Regions from separate parts of the Micromonospora peucetia genome, predicted to be linked through region 2. Evidence: riboswitches for the same ligand, from Rfam matches in the RefSeq annotation. Region 2 holds a riboswitch; each other region holds the start of a gene.

Region 1 (3,234 bases), 4.4 Mb from region 2:
TGCCGGTCTGGGCCAGGGTCCGCATCATCCGCCCGTACAGCTCCCGGGCCCGGACCTGCCGCACGTACCGGCCCTGTTCCTCGGCCGCCCGGTACGCCGCGTCGAACTCATCCCCCCACAGGTCCGGCAGCTCCGGCACCACGTCCGGGTCGAACAGCGACCACACCCCGTCGGACTCCACCCGCCGCATGAACTCGTCCGGAATCCAGTTGGCCAGGTTCAGGTTGTGGGTCCGCCGGGCGTCCTCGCCGGTGTTGTCCCGCAACTGCAGGAACTCCTCGACGTCCGGGTGCCACGGCTCCAGGTAGACGCAGGCCGCACCCTTGCGCCGGCCGCCCTGGTTGACCGCCGCCACCGAGGCGTCCAGCGTCCGCAGCCACGGCACGATCCCGTTGGACTGCCCGTTGGTGCCCCTGATCAGCGCGCCCCGGGAACGGACCCGGGAGAACGCGATGCCGATCCCCCCGGCGAACTTCGACAGGTTCGCCACCTGCGCGTACCGCTGGTAGATCGAGTCGAGTTCGTCGCGCGGGGAGTCGACCAGATAGCAGGAGGACATCTGGGTGTGCCGGGTGCCGGAGTTGAACAACGTCGGCGAACTCGGCAGGTACGCCAGGCTCGACATCAACCGGTAGAACCCGATCGCCTCGTCCGGTGTCTGGGACAGGCCGCAGGACACCCGCAGCAGCCAGTACTGCGGGGTCTCCAGCACCAGCCGGCTCGTCGGGTGGCGCAGCAGGTACCGGTCGTAGACCGTGCGTAGCCCGAAGTACTCGAACCGCAGGTCGCCACGCGGATCGACGGCGTCGTCGAGGGCGGCGGCGTGGGCGGCGACGAACGCGGCGGTGTCGTCGCCGATCAGGCCCTCGGCGTGGCCCCGACGGATCGCCTCGCTGAACGAGCCGATGTCCTGCCTGCGGACCTCCTTGTCGACGTACCCGGCCAGCAGGCGGGCGGCCAGCCGCGAGTACTGCGGCTCCTCACCGATCATCTCGGCGGCGGTCTGGATGGACAGCCGGTCCAACTCGGCCGTCGTCGCTCCGTCGTACAGGCCGCTGATCGTCCGGGTCGCCACCCGCAGCGGGTCGACGTCGGCGAGGTCGTCGGCCCACCGCTCGACGGCCCGGACGATCCTGTTGACGTCGACCGGTTCGGTGCCGCCGTCGCGCTTGCGGACGTGCATCTGCGGCCGCCGCTGGCCGGCCAGGGCCGCATCGTCGGACGCCGTACCGGCGGCCGGAACAACCTCGGTGACTGTCACCACTCACTCCTCGCGAGCCTTGATCCCAGACGGACTTCCTGGGCACGCGGGGAGCGGACACCGACGACGACGCGGCGCGGGGCACGCGTCGGGATGGCGTCGGCCGTCCCACGCGGCCTCGGACCGCCACACACCCGGATGCGGGCGTACGGCGCACTGGCAGGTCTTCGGACTCGCGGGCGTGACCGGACTTCGCCGGTCTCCTACTGGCCGTCGCTTCCCAGGCCGCGGGCGGCCCAGTGCTGATGACGGCGGTCGTTCCCACTCACCGCTGCGGGGCAGTCCCGGATTCCCACCGGGTTCCCTCTTGCCTCGACCGCCCCGGATGAGCGGTCGAACCAGCTGCGCCGACACCATATATAGGGACAGCGCCGTTGTCACACCCAACATGTCGGTCTCGGGCGTGTCGACGGCGACCCGGGTGACGCCCGTCGATCGCCCCCTGGGCGGCCTACCGCCGCCGGTGACGGTGGACGGCCGGTGGGCGCCGCGGGACGCCTACGCCAGACGGGCGGGCCGGGCCGCATCCTCACGCGACCCGACCCGCCCGTCTGGCGTAGCGCTAGACCCGGGTGACCCGGACCGCGTCGGCCACGACGTAGCCGGTGGCGCTGGTCCAGCGACTCACCCCGACCACGTTGCGGTCGCCCGCGGCGAGGGGGAAGTCACCCAGCGAGCGCCAGGTGCCACCGTTGGAGCGCTGGTCCACATTGACCGTACGGTTGCCCGCGGAGGTGACGACGACGTGCGGAGCCGAGCTGCTGTAACCGGCGTCGGCGGGGTACCGCACCTCGACCCGGTAGTTCCCGGCCGCCGGAATGTTCACCTTGAACCAGGCGGCGTCGCTGGCGGGCGTGGGGTTGGCGAAGCGGTAGTCGGCCCCGTAGCGCTGGGCCGAGTAGGAGGACGTGCCCCAGTTGGTGCTCGCCGTGAACCGCCCCGCGGTGGCGTTGTCCACGATGACGCTGAACGTGGGCGGGTTGGGAGTGCTCAGGCCGAGGTAGGCGGCGATGCCCTGCGCGTGCCCCCGGGCGGTGGCGGTGATGAAGTCGGCCCGCTTGAGCAGGTTCGCGTCGGCGAGGGTGTCGATGAAGAGATTCTCGGTGAGCACCGAGGGCATGGCCGCCTCGCGCAGCATGTGGAAGTTCGCGGTCTTCAGCCCCCGGTCGGTGACCGAACCGATCGTCCGCTGGGCGGCGATCACCCTCGGGTGCAGCGCGTTGTGCAGGTTGACGGTGGCGCCGCTCGCCGTCGGGTACCGATAGCTCTCGAAGCCGGTGCCGCCGCCGGAGTTGATGTGCACGCTGACGAGCAGGTTCGCGCCCCACGCGTTGGCGTCGTCGGTGCGGTAGGCCAGGCTGCGGGTGATGTCGGTCGTCCGGGACATGCGGACGTCGACACCCCAGTTGGCCAGCAGGATGCTGCGCAGTTGCAGGGAGATGTCGAGCGTCAGGGCCTTCTCCTGCAGCCCGTTGCCGACCGCCCCGGGGTCGGTGCCGCCGTGGCCCGGGTCGATGTACACCTTGGGCAACGCAGCCCAGGCAGGGCTGGCAACGACGGGGACGGCCGCAGCACCGGCAATGGCCGCCAGCAGGGTACGCCGCCGAAGCGTCGGGTTGTCGCGCATGAGCACCTCGTCATCAGGAACCGAAGAGATCGACAGTGCCCGCAATATAGCGGCAGATCGATGCCCGGTGAAAGATGTCTACGTAACTTGGTCCAGCCGACGAAGATTTTCGCCTCCGGAACCGGTGCGCCCTGCCGGCGACAGGTCAGCACCCGCCCCGCTCGGGCAGGGGCGCCGGCCACTCTCGACCGCGTGCTGGGCGCCGCCGCTCCTGCGCCACGTACCGGGACCGCGGGTCGCGGCAGTTGAGGACGTGCGCGTTGGCCGGCCCGTCCCACGTGGCCGTACGCTCGCGGTTCCCCAAGAACTCGTGCGGTCGAATAGCCTCGCGCCTGTGACCGCAGGG
Region 2 (3,234 bases):
TCACCGACCTGCACCTGACCGTCCAACCCGGCGAACTGCTGGCGGTGGTGGGGGAGTCCGGCTGCGGCAAGTCGGTGCTCGCCCACGCCCTGCTCGGCCTGCTTCCCGGCAACGCCACCGTCACGGGGCACGCCCGCCTGCGCCCAGCCGCCGGGGAGCCGGTCGACCTGGTCGGCGCCTCCGAGCGTCACCTCGCCCGCGCCGTACGCGGACGCGCGGTCGGGCTGGTGCCGCAGAGCCCGGCCACCGCGCTGACTCCCGTACGGACGGGGCGGCGGCTGCTGGAGGAGACCCTGCGCGCCCACGGGCGTACCCGGCGTGAGGCGCCCGCGGCGGCCGAGCGGGTCGCCGCCGACGTCGGTCTCGACCCCGTCGACCTGGACCGCTATCCCCACGAGCTGTCCGGCGGCATGGCCCAACGCCTGGCCACCGCCCTCGCCCTCGCCCCCGACCCGCCGCTGCTGCTCGCCGACGAACCGACCACGGGCCTTGACCGTCCCCTGGTCGACCACACCCTCGACCTGCTGCGCCGCCGCTGTGACGCCGGTGGCGCCGTCCTGCTCATCACCCACGACCTGGCCGCCGCCCGCCGGGTCGCCGACACCGTGGCCGTCATGTACGCCAGCCGGATCGTCGAACGGCGGCCCACCGGCGAGCTGTTCGCGGCGCCCGCCCACCCCTACACCGCAGGCCTGCTCGACGCCCTGCCCGAGCGGGCCTTCCGGCCGGTCCCCGGCCACCCGCCGATGCTCACCGACCTGCCCGACGGCTGCGCCTTCGCGCCGCGCTGCGGGCGCGCCACCGACCTCTGCCGCACCCCGCCGGTGCCCTCGGCGGGCGTCCCGGGCCGGGCCGCCTGCCACCACCCGCTGACCCTCGGAGCGCCGGCATGACCAGCACCGCGCTCGCCGTCCACCAGGTCGCGGTCTCCTACGGCGGCCGGCGCGTCCTCGACGGCGTCGACCTGCGCGTCGCCCCCGGCGAGACGGTAGGGCTGCGTGGGCCCTCGGGCAGCGGCAAGTCCACCCTCGCCCGGGTCCTCGCCCTGCTGCACGCCCCCGAGGCCGGGCACGTCACCCTCGACGGCCAACGGGTGCCGGGCGCCCGGCACCGGCTGCCCGCCGCCGTCCGTACCCGCGTCGCGATCCTGTTCCAGAGCCCCCGCGCCGCCACCGACCCCCGGCTGAGTCTCGCCGACATCATCGCCGAACCGCTGCGCGCCACCGGCACACCCGAGGAACCGGCGCGAGCCCGGGCGGCGGAGCTGGCCGACCTCGTCGGCCTCACGCCCGACCTGCTCGCCCGCCGCCCGCACGCGGTCAGCGACGGGCAACTGCAACGCGCCTGCCTCGCCCGCGCGCTGGTGCACCAGCCGGACTACCTGCTCTGCGACGAGGCCACCGCCATGCTCGACGCCTCCACCCAGGCGTACCTCGCGGCCGTCATCACCGACTACCAGCGGCAGCACGCGGCCGGGGTCCTGCTCATCACCCACGACCCGGCGCTGATGGCCCGCTGGGCAACCCGGGTGGTCGACCTGCCGTCCCCGCCGCAGTCCTGACAGGGCGGTGTCCGGCCGAGCGCCCTCGGTTCGACCGTCCCCGATGGTGTTCGTCACCGTGACTTCCGGGCCGGCGGGCGGCTATGGTGACGCTGCCGTGGTGTTCGGGAAGCCGGTGGAAGACCGGTGCGGCCCTCGCCACTGTGATCGGGAAGTTCGCGGCCCTCGTCGTAAGAGGTCACTGGGCGTCACACGCCTGGGAAGGCCGGCCACGGACGCACCTCCCGTCAGCCAGGAGACCGGCCACGGCACTGCGATGACCCGTCCACGAGGTGTTGGAAGGCAGTCCCGATGCGCGTGCGCGCTGTGCGGTCCACCCTGTCCCGGCGCGTTGCCGCGCCCCTGTCCGTCCTCGTCGTCCTGCTCGGCGCGTGCGCCACGGACGATCCGGCCACGACGCCCCCGCCGTCCGCCGCCCCGGTCACGCTGACCAACTGCGGTACGCCGGTCACCGTCCCCGCCCCGCCCGAGCGGGCGGTGACCCTGAACCAGCCCGCCACGGAGATCATGCTGGCGCTCGGCCTCGCCGATCGCATGGCCGGCACGGCGTACCTGGACGACGCGATCCTGCCGGAGCACGCCGTCGCGTACGCCGCCGTGCCGGTGCTGTCGGACAGGTACCCGGCGAAGGAGAAACTGCTGGAGGCGACACCCGACTTCGTCTACGCCTCGTTCCACAGTGCCTTCGGCGACGAGGGTGTCGGCGACCGCGCCGCGCTGTCGGGACTCGGCATCGGCACGTACCTCTCGCGGGCCGGATGCCCGAAGCAGCACCGGCCGGCGAGGCTGACTGTCGAGGACGTGTTCGCCGAGATCCGGGACGTGGCGGCCGTCTTCGGGGTGCCGGAGCGGGCCGAGAAGCTCATCGCCGACCAGCGGGCCCGGATCGCCACGGCCGTCGCCCGGATCGGCGGCGCACGGGACGTCTCCGTGCTCTGGTGGGACGCCGGCACCGACGCCCCGAGCGTGGGCGCCTGCTGCGGCGGCCCCAACATGATCATGTCGGCCGTCGGGGTGGGCAACGCCTTCGGCGACCTCACCGGCGGCTGGGCCAACACCAGCTGGGAGGCGGTGGCGGACCGAGACCCCGACGCGATCGTGCTGGTCGACGCGGGCTGGGACCCGGCCGCCGCGAAGCGGGCCTTCCTGACCCGGCACCCCAGCCTCAAGGACCTGCCCGCCGTGGCCGGGCAACGCTTCGTCGTCATCCCGTTCTCGTCCACCTCCGCCGGCGTACGCGTCGTGCTCGGCGTCGAGGCGCTGGCCGCGGGCGTGGCGCAGCTCCCCGCCGGGGCGGACCGCTGACCGCCGTGGTCCGCCGCGCCGCCGCCGATCCGACCTACCGCGCCGCCGCCGACCCGACCCGGCCCACCGACTCCGGACCCGTCCGCCAAGCCGGGTTCCGCGCGACGCACCCGGTCGGCCTGGCGGCGCTGCTGGTGGCCCTGCTGGCGGGTCTGGTCGTGTCGATCGGCGTGGCCGTCACCGTCGGGCCGGCCGACATTCCCGTGTCGACGGTCTGGTCGGTCGTGGCCGACCGCCTGGGACTCCCGCACGCCGAGGTGCCGCTGCTGCGTGAGCACATCGTCTGGCGGCTGCGCCTGCCCCGGGTGCTCGGGGCCGCCGCGGTGGGGGGCGGGCTGGCCGCCGTCGGCGCGGTGATGCAGACCGTC
Region 3 (3,234 bases), 320 kb from region 2:
CAGTGGGCCGGGGCGCCGTGCCGGCCGGCGCCGGCGGCGAACCGGGCCGCCCCGGCGATCGCGTCGGCGGCCAGCGACTCCATTCCGTACGCCAGCTCGACCTCCAGCGCCGCCTCTTCCGGCAGGCCGGCGCCGGCGAGCAGCGCCGCCCGGTCGTTGCGCAGGCAGGTCTGCGGGTGCCGGGCGATCTCGGCCGCCAGCCGCTCGGCCGCCGCCCGGGACTCACCCGGCGCGACCAGCCGGTTCACCAACCCCATGTCGTACGCCTCCTCGGCCGGCACCGGACGCCCGGTGAGGATCAGGTCCATCGCCCGGCTCTCGCCGATCAGCCGGGGCAACCGGACCGTGCCTCCGTCGATCAACGGCACCCCCCAGCGGCGGCAGAACACCCCGAGCACCGCGTCGGACTCGGCGACCCGCAGATCGCACCAGAGCGCCAACTCCAGCCCGCCGGCAACCGCGTGACCGGAGATCGCGGCGATCACCGGCTTGCTGAGCGTCATCCGGGTCGGACCCATCGGGCCGTCCCCCTGCGCCTCGACCCGGTTGCCGCTCGGGGTGCCGATGGCCTTCAGGTCGGCCCCGGCGCAGAACGTGCCGCCGGCCCCCCAGAGCACGGCCACCGAGGCGTCGGGGTCGGCCTCGAAGGCGTGGAACGCGTCGGCCAGCGCCCGGGCAGTCGGCCCGTCGACCGCGTTGCGGGCCGCCGGCCGGTCCAGGATCACCGTGGTCACCGCTGCCGCGCGTTCGACGCGTACCCCCATCGGGACAGCATGCCCCGGCGGTGCCGGTGGCGCCAGGGTGTCAGCGCCGGCGGCCTGCGCCGGGCGGACCAGCGCCGGCCGACCAGCAGCGGGCGGGAGGAGAGTGCGTACACCCGGACCACAGTGGCCGCGGACGGCCGCGACCGGATTTCCATGCCCGCCCGGCCGGGGCGGGCCGGCCGGCGCTAGCATTCCCGACGGCACGATCATGTGAGGTGCCCCGCGCGAGCGGGGAGAATCGGGAAGCCGGTGCGAATCCGGCACGGGCCCGCCGCGGTGACCGGGGAGCCACCGTCCACGCGTACGCGCAGCCACTGGTCCGGACGGACCGGGAAGGCGGACGGCCAGGCGTCGATCCGGGAGTCCGAAGACCGGCCTCGCGTCCGGTGCCCACCCCTTCGGGCGTGGGCCGAGCGCAGCGGGAGCCTGCCTTGGATCTTTACGACGTCATCCACCGCCGTCGGGACGTACGCGCCCAGTTCACCGGGGCGCCGGTGCCCGAGGAGAAGCTGCACCGGGTGCTGGCGGCGGCACACGCCGCACCGAGCGTCGGCTACTCGCAGCCCTGGGACTTCGTCGTGGTCCGTGACCCGGAGCTGCGCAGCCGGTTCCACCGGCACGTCCACACCGAGCGGGACAGCTTCGCCGCCACGCTCGAAGGGGAAGCGGCCGAGCGGTTCGCCCGGATCAAGATTGACGGGGTGCTGGAGTCGACCCTGTCGGTGGTGGTCACCCACGACCAGGCCCGGGGCGGCCCCGCCGTGCTCGGCCGGCACGCCATCGCCGACACCGGGCTCTACTCGACCTGCCTCGCCATCCAGAACCTCTGGCTCGCCGCGACCGCCGAAGGGCTCGGGGTGGGCTGGGTGTCCTTCTACCGGGAGCCCTGGCTCGCCGACCTGCTCGGCATCCCCGACGGGGTCCGGCCGGTGGCATGGCTCTGCCTCGGGCCGGTCACCCACTTCGAGCCCGTCCCCGATCTGGCCCGGCACGGCTGGCGGCAGAAGCGCCCACTGGCCGAGGCGATCCACCACGACCGCTGGGCGGCACCGGGGAGCTGAGCCGTCCGGCGGCGTGCTCCCGCCGGGCGCGTCCCGTTACGGGCCGGCCGGTGGTGTCGTCACGTAACGCTGCGGATCTGTCACCGCCGACCGGTTTGCGGTCACTCCTGCCGGGAAGGCGGTACGGGTGCGAGCAATACTGACGAAGATCGAGCAGGCTTCCGGCCTGGACCGGGTCGGTGACCGGTTGCAGCGGGCCGTCCAGACCACCCTCCGACCGCAGCGGGTCCGTGACCTGTTGCACGGCGTCTGGCTGGGACATCCGCTGCACCCGGCGATGGTGCAGGTGCCGGTCGGCGCGTGGATCAGCACGGCGGTGCTGGACCTGATGCCGGGGCAGCGCCGGGCCGCCACCACTCTCTGCGCGGTGGGCACGGTCAGCGCCCTTCCGGCTGCGGTCGCCGGCCTCAACGACTGGGCGGCACTGGCTCGCGACCAGCGCCGGGTCGGCCTGGTGCACGCCGCCGCCAACGGCGTCGGCATGGCGTTCTACGCCGGCTCGGTGGCCGCCCGGATGGCTGGCCGGCACAACCTTGGCCGTACGCTCGGCTTCCTCGGGCTCGGTGCCGCCAGCATGGGGGCGTACCTTGGCGGGCACCTGGCGTACTCGCAGGGCGCGCAGGTCAACCAGAGCATCTCCGAGCTGCACCGGATGACCGACGGCTGGCACTCGATCGCGGACATGGCCGCGCTGCCGCAGCGCGAGCTGATCACCCGCGAGGTCGACGACGTCTCGGTGATCCTCTACCGGCACGGCGACGAGGTCACCGTCATGCTGGAACGCTGCCCGCACCAGAGTGGCCCGCTGGGCCAGGGCGAGGTGCGGGAGATCGACGGGCACGCGTGCGTGGTCTGCCCGTGGCACGGCAGCACGTTCCGGCTCAACGGCGGCGAGGTGGTGCACGGCCCGTCCGGAAACGACCAGCAGGTTCTGCCGACCCGCATCGTCAACGGTGTCCTGGAGACCCGCCTCCCCTGACCTGTCCCGCTCCCAACCCGGGCCCTCGCCCCCCTCTGTTCATGCGGGCGGGTCAGGAGCGGCGGTGGCGGCCGGTCGGGATGTCGCGGACAGCGTCGACGTGGGCCCTGTCGTGGCTGGTCGGGTGCGCGAGGTCGTGGGTACCGGTGTCGGAGGCGCTCTGGCCGGTCGCGATCGCGTTGCCTCGCGGGGCGGCGCCGGTGCCCCGGTTTCCCGCGCCGCCCCCGGTCGCGGCGGTGCCGGCGCGGGTGCCGGCGCGGGTGGTGGCGTCACGGCGGGTGGTGGCGTCACGGCGGGTGGTGGTGCCACGGCGGGCGGCAGCGGTGGTGCGGACGGCGCCGGCCGGTACGTGGCCTGGACGACGGCGCAGGCCCAGGACCGCACCGATCTGCGCGCCGACGATGCTCGCCACCGCCAGTACGGCGGAGAC
Region 4 (3,234 bases), 3.0 Mb from region 2:
TCCAAGCTTCGACCAGCTCCGGATCCCCGGCCAGCGCCTGGCTGAACAGGCGGTCGGCTTCGGCGAGGCTGCCGCGCTCCGAGCGGATCAGCCCGAGGGTGCACAGCAGCGCGGGCTCCTGCGGGGCCAGCACCAGCCCGGCCCGCGCGTCCGTCTCGGCCTGATCGAACGCGTTGCGTCGAACGTGCAGGTTGACCAGGGCGATCCGGGCGTCGAGGTGCCGGGGGTCGATTGTCAGCACACGTTCCAGATCGTCACGCGTCCGCTCGGCACGGCCCCTCTCCTGTTGGAGCATGGCCCGGTTGTAGTACGCCTCCGGCAGGTGTGGTCCCAGGCGGATCGCGGTGTCGTAGTCCCTGATCGCGGCCCGTGGCCGCCCCGCCGCCCGATGCAGGGCGGCCCGGTCCACGTAGTACTCGCAGTTGTCGGGGTCCTGGGCGATCACGGTGTCGAGGTCCGTCAGGGCCTGCGCCGGATCGCCCAGGGCGAGATGCACCTGCGCCCGGTTGTGGCATAGCCGGGCCAGGTCCTGCGGGCGCTCGCCGGGGGCGAGCACCGCGGCCAGCCGGGCCAGCCCGTCGTCGATCAGCCGGAGCGCGGAGGCGGGATCGCCCTCCCTGCTGTCCAGCAGGGCCAGGCCCTGCTCGTAGAAGACGGTGGACAGCACCCGCTGCCGCGGGTCGTCCAGCCCGGCGGCGAGGTGAAGCGCCTTCTCCAGCCAGTGCCGCGCCTGCGCCGGGTCCTGGTCGGCGGCCGGCAGGTGCCGGGCGTACAGCATGGCGGTGGCGTACGCGGCCGACATGGCGATCTTGGGGTTGTCGGTGACGGCGCGGGCTTCGTGGTAGAGGTCGAGGGCTTCGGTGGGGCGGTCCAGCGCCGCCAGGGCGGTGGCCAGGCCGGTGGTAAACGCCCACCAGTGCCGCAGGTCGCCGTCCGGAGTCACCGCGGCGCGCCCGCGTCGGGCGGTTCGGGCCGCGTGATGATAGAAGCCGCGGGCCAGACTGTCGCCCAGGGCCGTGCGCATCGTCTCCAGTGTCGGGGCGGCCGTTGCCGCCCGGCGGGGGCCGCTGTCGTGCAGGTCGAGGCTCACGGGAGACGGGCCGAGTCGGCGCGTCAGCGCGTCCAGTAGCTCGCGGGTGGTTTCGTCGGCGCTTCCGACGTGCGTGAACCGCACCGTGACCGGGCGACGGAGCCGGTCTGCCCAGACCGCCACGAACTCGGCCGCACCGTAGGCCAGGTAGGCGGTGCGTCGGGCCGGATGGAACCGGATCGGCTCCTCCTCGGCGGCCGGTCGTGCCGTGCTGTCCAGGCGGGGAGCGATGGCGTGCAGCTCGATCCTGTGGCGGGACGCCAGGCGGGGGCGGTCGGCGGCGATTCGGCCAAGGAAGGCCGCGACTCCGGCGTACGGCCCGTGATCGCGGTGGCAGTCGTAGCCGCCCGGCTCGTCGGTCATGGCCGGGCCGATCGCCGCAGGGGCGGGCGCCCGGGAGCGCCCGCCGTGTCGGCTGCTACCAGCACCACTCGATCCAGAGCCGACGGGCCCCGGACAGCAGGCGCAGCGAACTCTTGCGACGGACGGTCATCTTCCTCATGAGACACCTCCATTGTGGATCACTCCGGGACGGATCAGAGCGTAATCGAGATCCTTGGATATGTGGAGATGGCTCGCGTTAGTGTGTCTGGAGCCCTGCACACTCATCGTCGCCGCCGACAGATCTCGTGTCGGCGAAAGCGTTCGTGTCCGGACACGGAACGTGAGGCTGAGGCCTGAGCAGGTGCGCCATGTCTGACGGTTCACGTTTCTTGGTCTCGCCGGAGCGGAGATCCGCCCGCTGAGCTGCCCTTCCCGGCGCGATCACGAACGCCCGGCCAGATCCAGGCTTGCCCCCCGGTGTCGGGGCTGGATAGCCTCTCGCCGTCAAGGTGTACGGGAATCCGGTGTGATACCGGTGCGGCCCTCGCCACTGTGACCGGGGAGCGACCTCCGACTATGCCACTGGGCTCACGCCTGGGAAGGCCGGAGGGAGCGTCGATCCGGGAGCCAGGAGACCGACCTTGACAGTGATCTCGTCCACGAGGTGTTGGAGAGGAAGGTCTTCGATGCACATTGCCGAGGGGTATCTCCCCCCGGTGCAGGCCGCCGCGTGGTTCGCGGTGTCCGCGCCGTTCGTCGTCCATGGCAGCCGGGCGCTGGTCCGCCAGGTCCGACGCGATCCAGAGTCGAAGCTGCTGCTGGGCGCTGCCGGAGCCTTCACCTTCGCGCTGTCGGCGTTGAAGATTCCGTCGGTGACCGGCTCCTGTTCCCACCCCACCGGGACCGGTCTGGGGGCGGCGTTGTTCCGCCCACCGGTAATGAGCGTGCTGGGCGGGATCGTCCTGCTCTTCCAGGCGGTGCTGCTCGCCCATGGCGGTCTGACCACGCTGGGAGCCAACATCTTCTCCATGGCGATCGTGGGGCCATGGGTCGCCTACGCCGTCTTCGTCCTGGCTCGGCGGCTGGGCGGCAGCCTCGAGGTGGGCATCTTCCTCGCCGCCGGGCTCGGTAACCTCGCGACCTACTGCGTCACCTCCGTACAGCTGGCCCTGGCCTTCCCCGACCCGGCCACAGGCCTGCTCGGTGCGGTCGCGAAATTCGGCGGCATCTTCGCCGTCACCCAAATTCCGCTGGCGATCAGCGAAGGGCTGCTGTCGGTGCTGGTGATCCGTCTGCTGGCCCGGATCAGCGGTGACGAGCTGCGGCGCCTCGGAGTCCTGCGACCGAAGACGGTGGAGGTGCCGGCATGAAGCGTTTCACCCGGATCAACCTGCTCCTGCTGCTGGCGGTCGTCGCGCTGGCGATCGCGCCACTGGTGCTGGGGCTCGGCGACTCCGCCGAGGAGCCCTTCATCGGCGCCGACGCGCTCGCCGAGCAGACCATCATCGAGGACCACCCGGACCACGAGCCCTGGTTCTCCTCGATCTACGAGCCGCCGTCCGGCGAGATCGAGTCCGGCCTGTTCGCGTTGCAGGCGGCGTTGGGCGCGGGCTTCCTGGGCTACTACTTCGGGGTGGCTCGCACCCGCGCCCGGCAGCGGCCGGCCGATACCGACACGTCCGTCGGCTAGTGTTCGCCCTTGACGTGACCGCGCACAACGGGCGGTGGCGGCTACGGCATCCCGGCGAGAAGGCGTTCCTCGCTTTCGGGCTGCTCGCCTGCGCGGTGGCGCTGCCGACCTGGCCGGGTGCCGTGCTGTC

What was found. A riboswitch is a leader RNA that binds a small molecule or an ion and turns the genes downstream of it on or off. The one in region 2 is predicted to bind cobalamin.
Region 1: it holds a riboswitch for cobalamin, as region 2 does, so the genes downstream of both, GA0070608_RS26360 (ribonucleoside-diphosphate reductase subunit alpha) here and GA0070608_RS32990 (ABC transporter substrate-binding protein) in region 2, are expected to answer to the same signal.
Region 3: it holds a riboswitch for cobalamin, as region 2 does, so the genes downstream of both, bluB (5,6-dimethylbenzimidazole synthase) here and GA0070608_RS32990 (ABC transporter substrate-binding protein) in region 2, are expected to answer to the same signal.
Region 4: it holds a riboswitch for cobalamin, as region 2 does, so the genes downstream of both, GA0070608_RS20900 (energy-coupling factor ABC transporter permease) here and GA0070608_RS32990 (ABC transporter substrate-binding protein) in region 2, are expected to answer to the same signal.

What each region holds. Positions count from the first base shown of each region.
Region 1 covers NZ_FMIC01000002.1:5,851,165-5,854,398, forward strand. Annotated here, with positions in the region: gene GA0070608_RS26360 (ribonucleoside-diphosphate reductase subunit alpha) at 1-1,183, opposite strand, end outside; cobalamin riboswitch at 1,404-1,619, opposite strand; gene GA0070608_RS26365 (golvesin C-terminal-like domain-containing protein) at 1,824-2,888, opposite strand.
Region 2 covers NZ_FMIC01000002.1:1,493,000-1,496,233, reverse strand. Annotated here, with positions in the region: gene GA0070608_RS06965 (ABC transporter ATP-binding protein) at 1-893, shown strand, start outside; gene GA0070608_RS06960 (ABC transporter ATP-binding protein) at 890-1,561, shown strand; cobalamin riboswitch at 1,643-1,823, shown strand; gene GA0070608_RS32990 (ABC transporter substrate-binding protein) at 1,853-2,866, shown strand; gene GA0070608_RS31910 (FecCD family ABC transporter permease) at 2,872-3,234, shown strand, end outside.
Region 3 covers NZ_FMIC01000002.1:1,816,542-1,819,775, reverse strand. Annotated here, with positions in the region: gene GA0070608_RS08540 (crotonase/enoyl-CoA hydratase family protein) at 1-764, opposite strand, end outside; cobalamin riboswitch at 966-1,158, shown strand; gene bluB (5,6-dimethylbenzimidazole synthase) at 1,196-1,825, shown strand; gene GA0070608_RS08530 (Rieske (2Fe-2S) protein) at 1,953-2,804, shown strand; partial or broken gene GA0070608_RS08525 (LysM peptidoglycan-binding domain-containing protein) at 3,133-3,234, opposite strand, start outside.
Region 4 covers NZ_FMIC01000002.1:4,511,562-4,514,795, reverse strand. Annotated here, with positions in the region: gene GA0070608_RS20905 (tetratricopeptide repeat protein) at 1-1,453, opposite strand, end outside; cobalamin riboswitch at 1,905-2,072, shown strand; gene GA0070608_RS20900 (energy-coupling factor ABC transporter permease) at 2,101-2,784, shown strand; gene GA0070608_RS20895 (energy-coupling factor ABC transporter substrate-binding protein) at 2,781-3,104, shown strand; gene cbiQ (cobalt ECF transporter T component CbiQ) at 3,104-3,234, shown strand, end outside.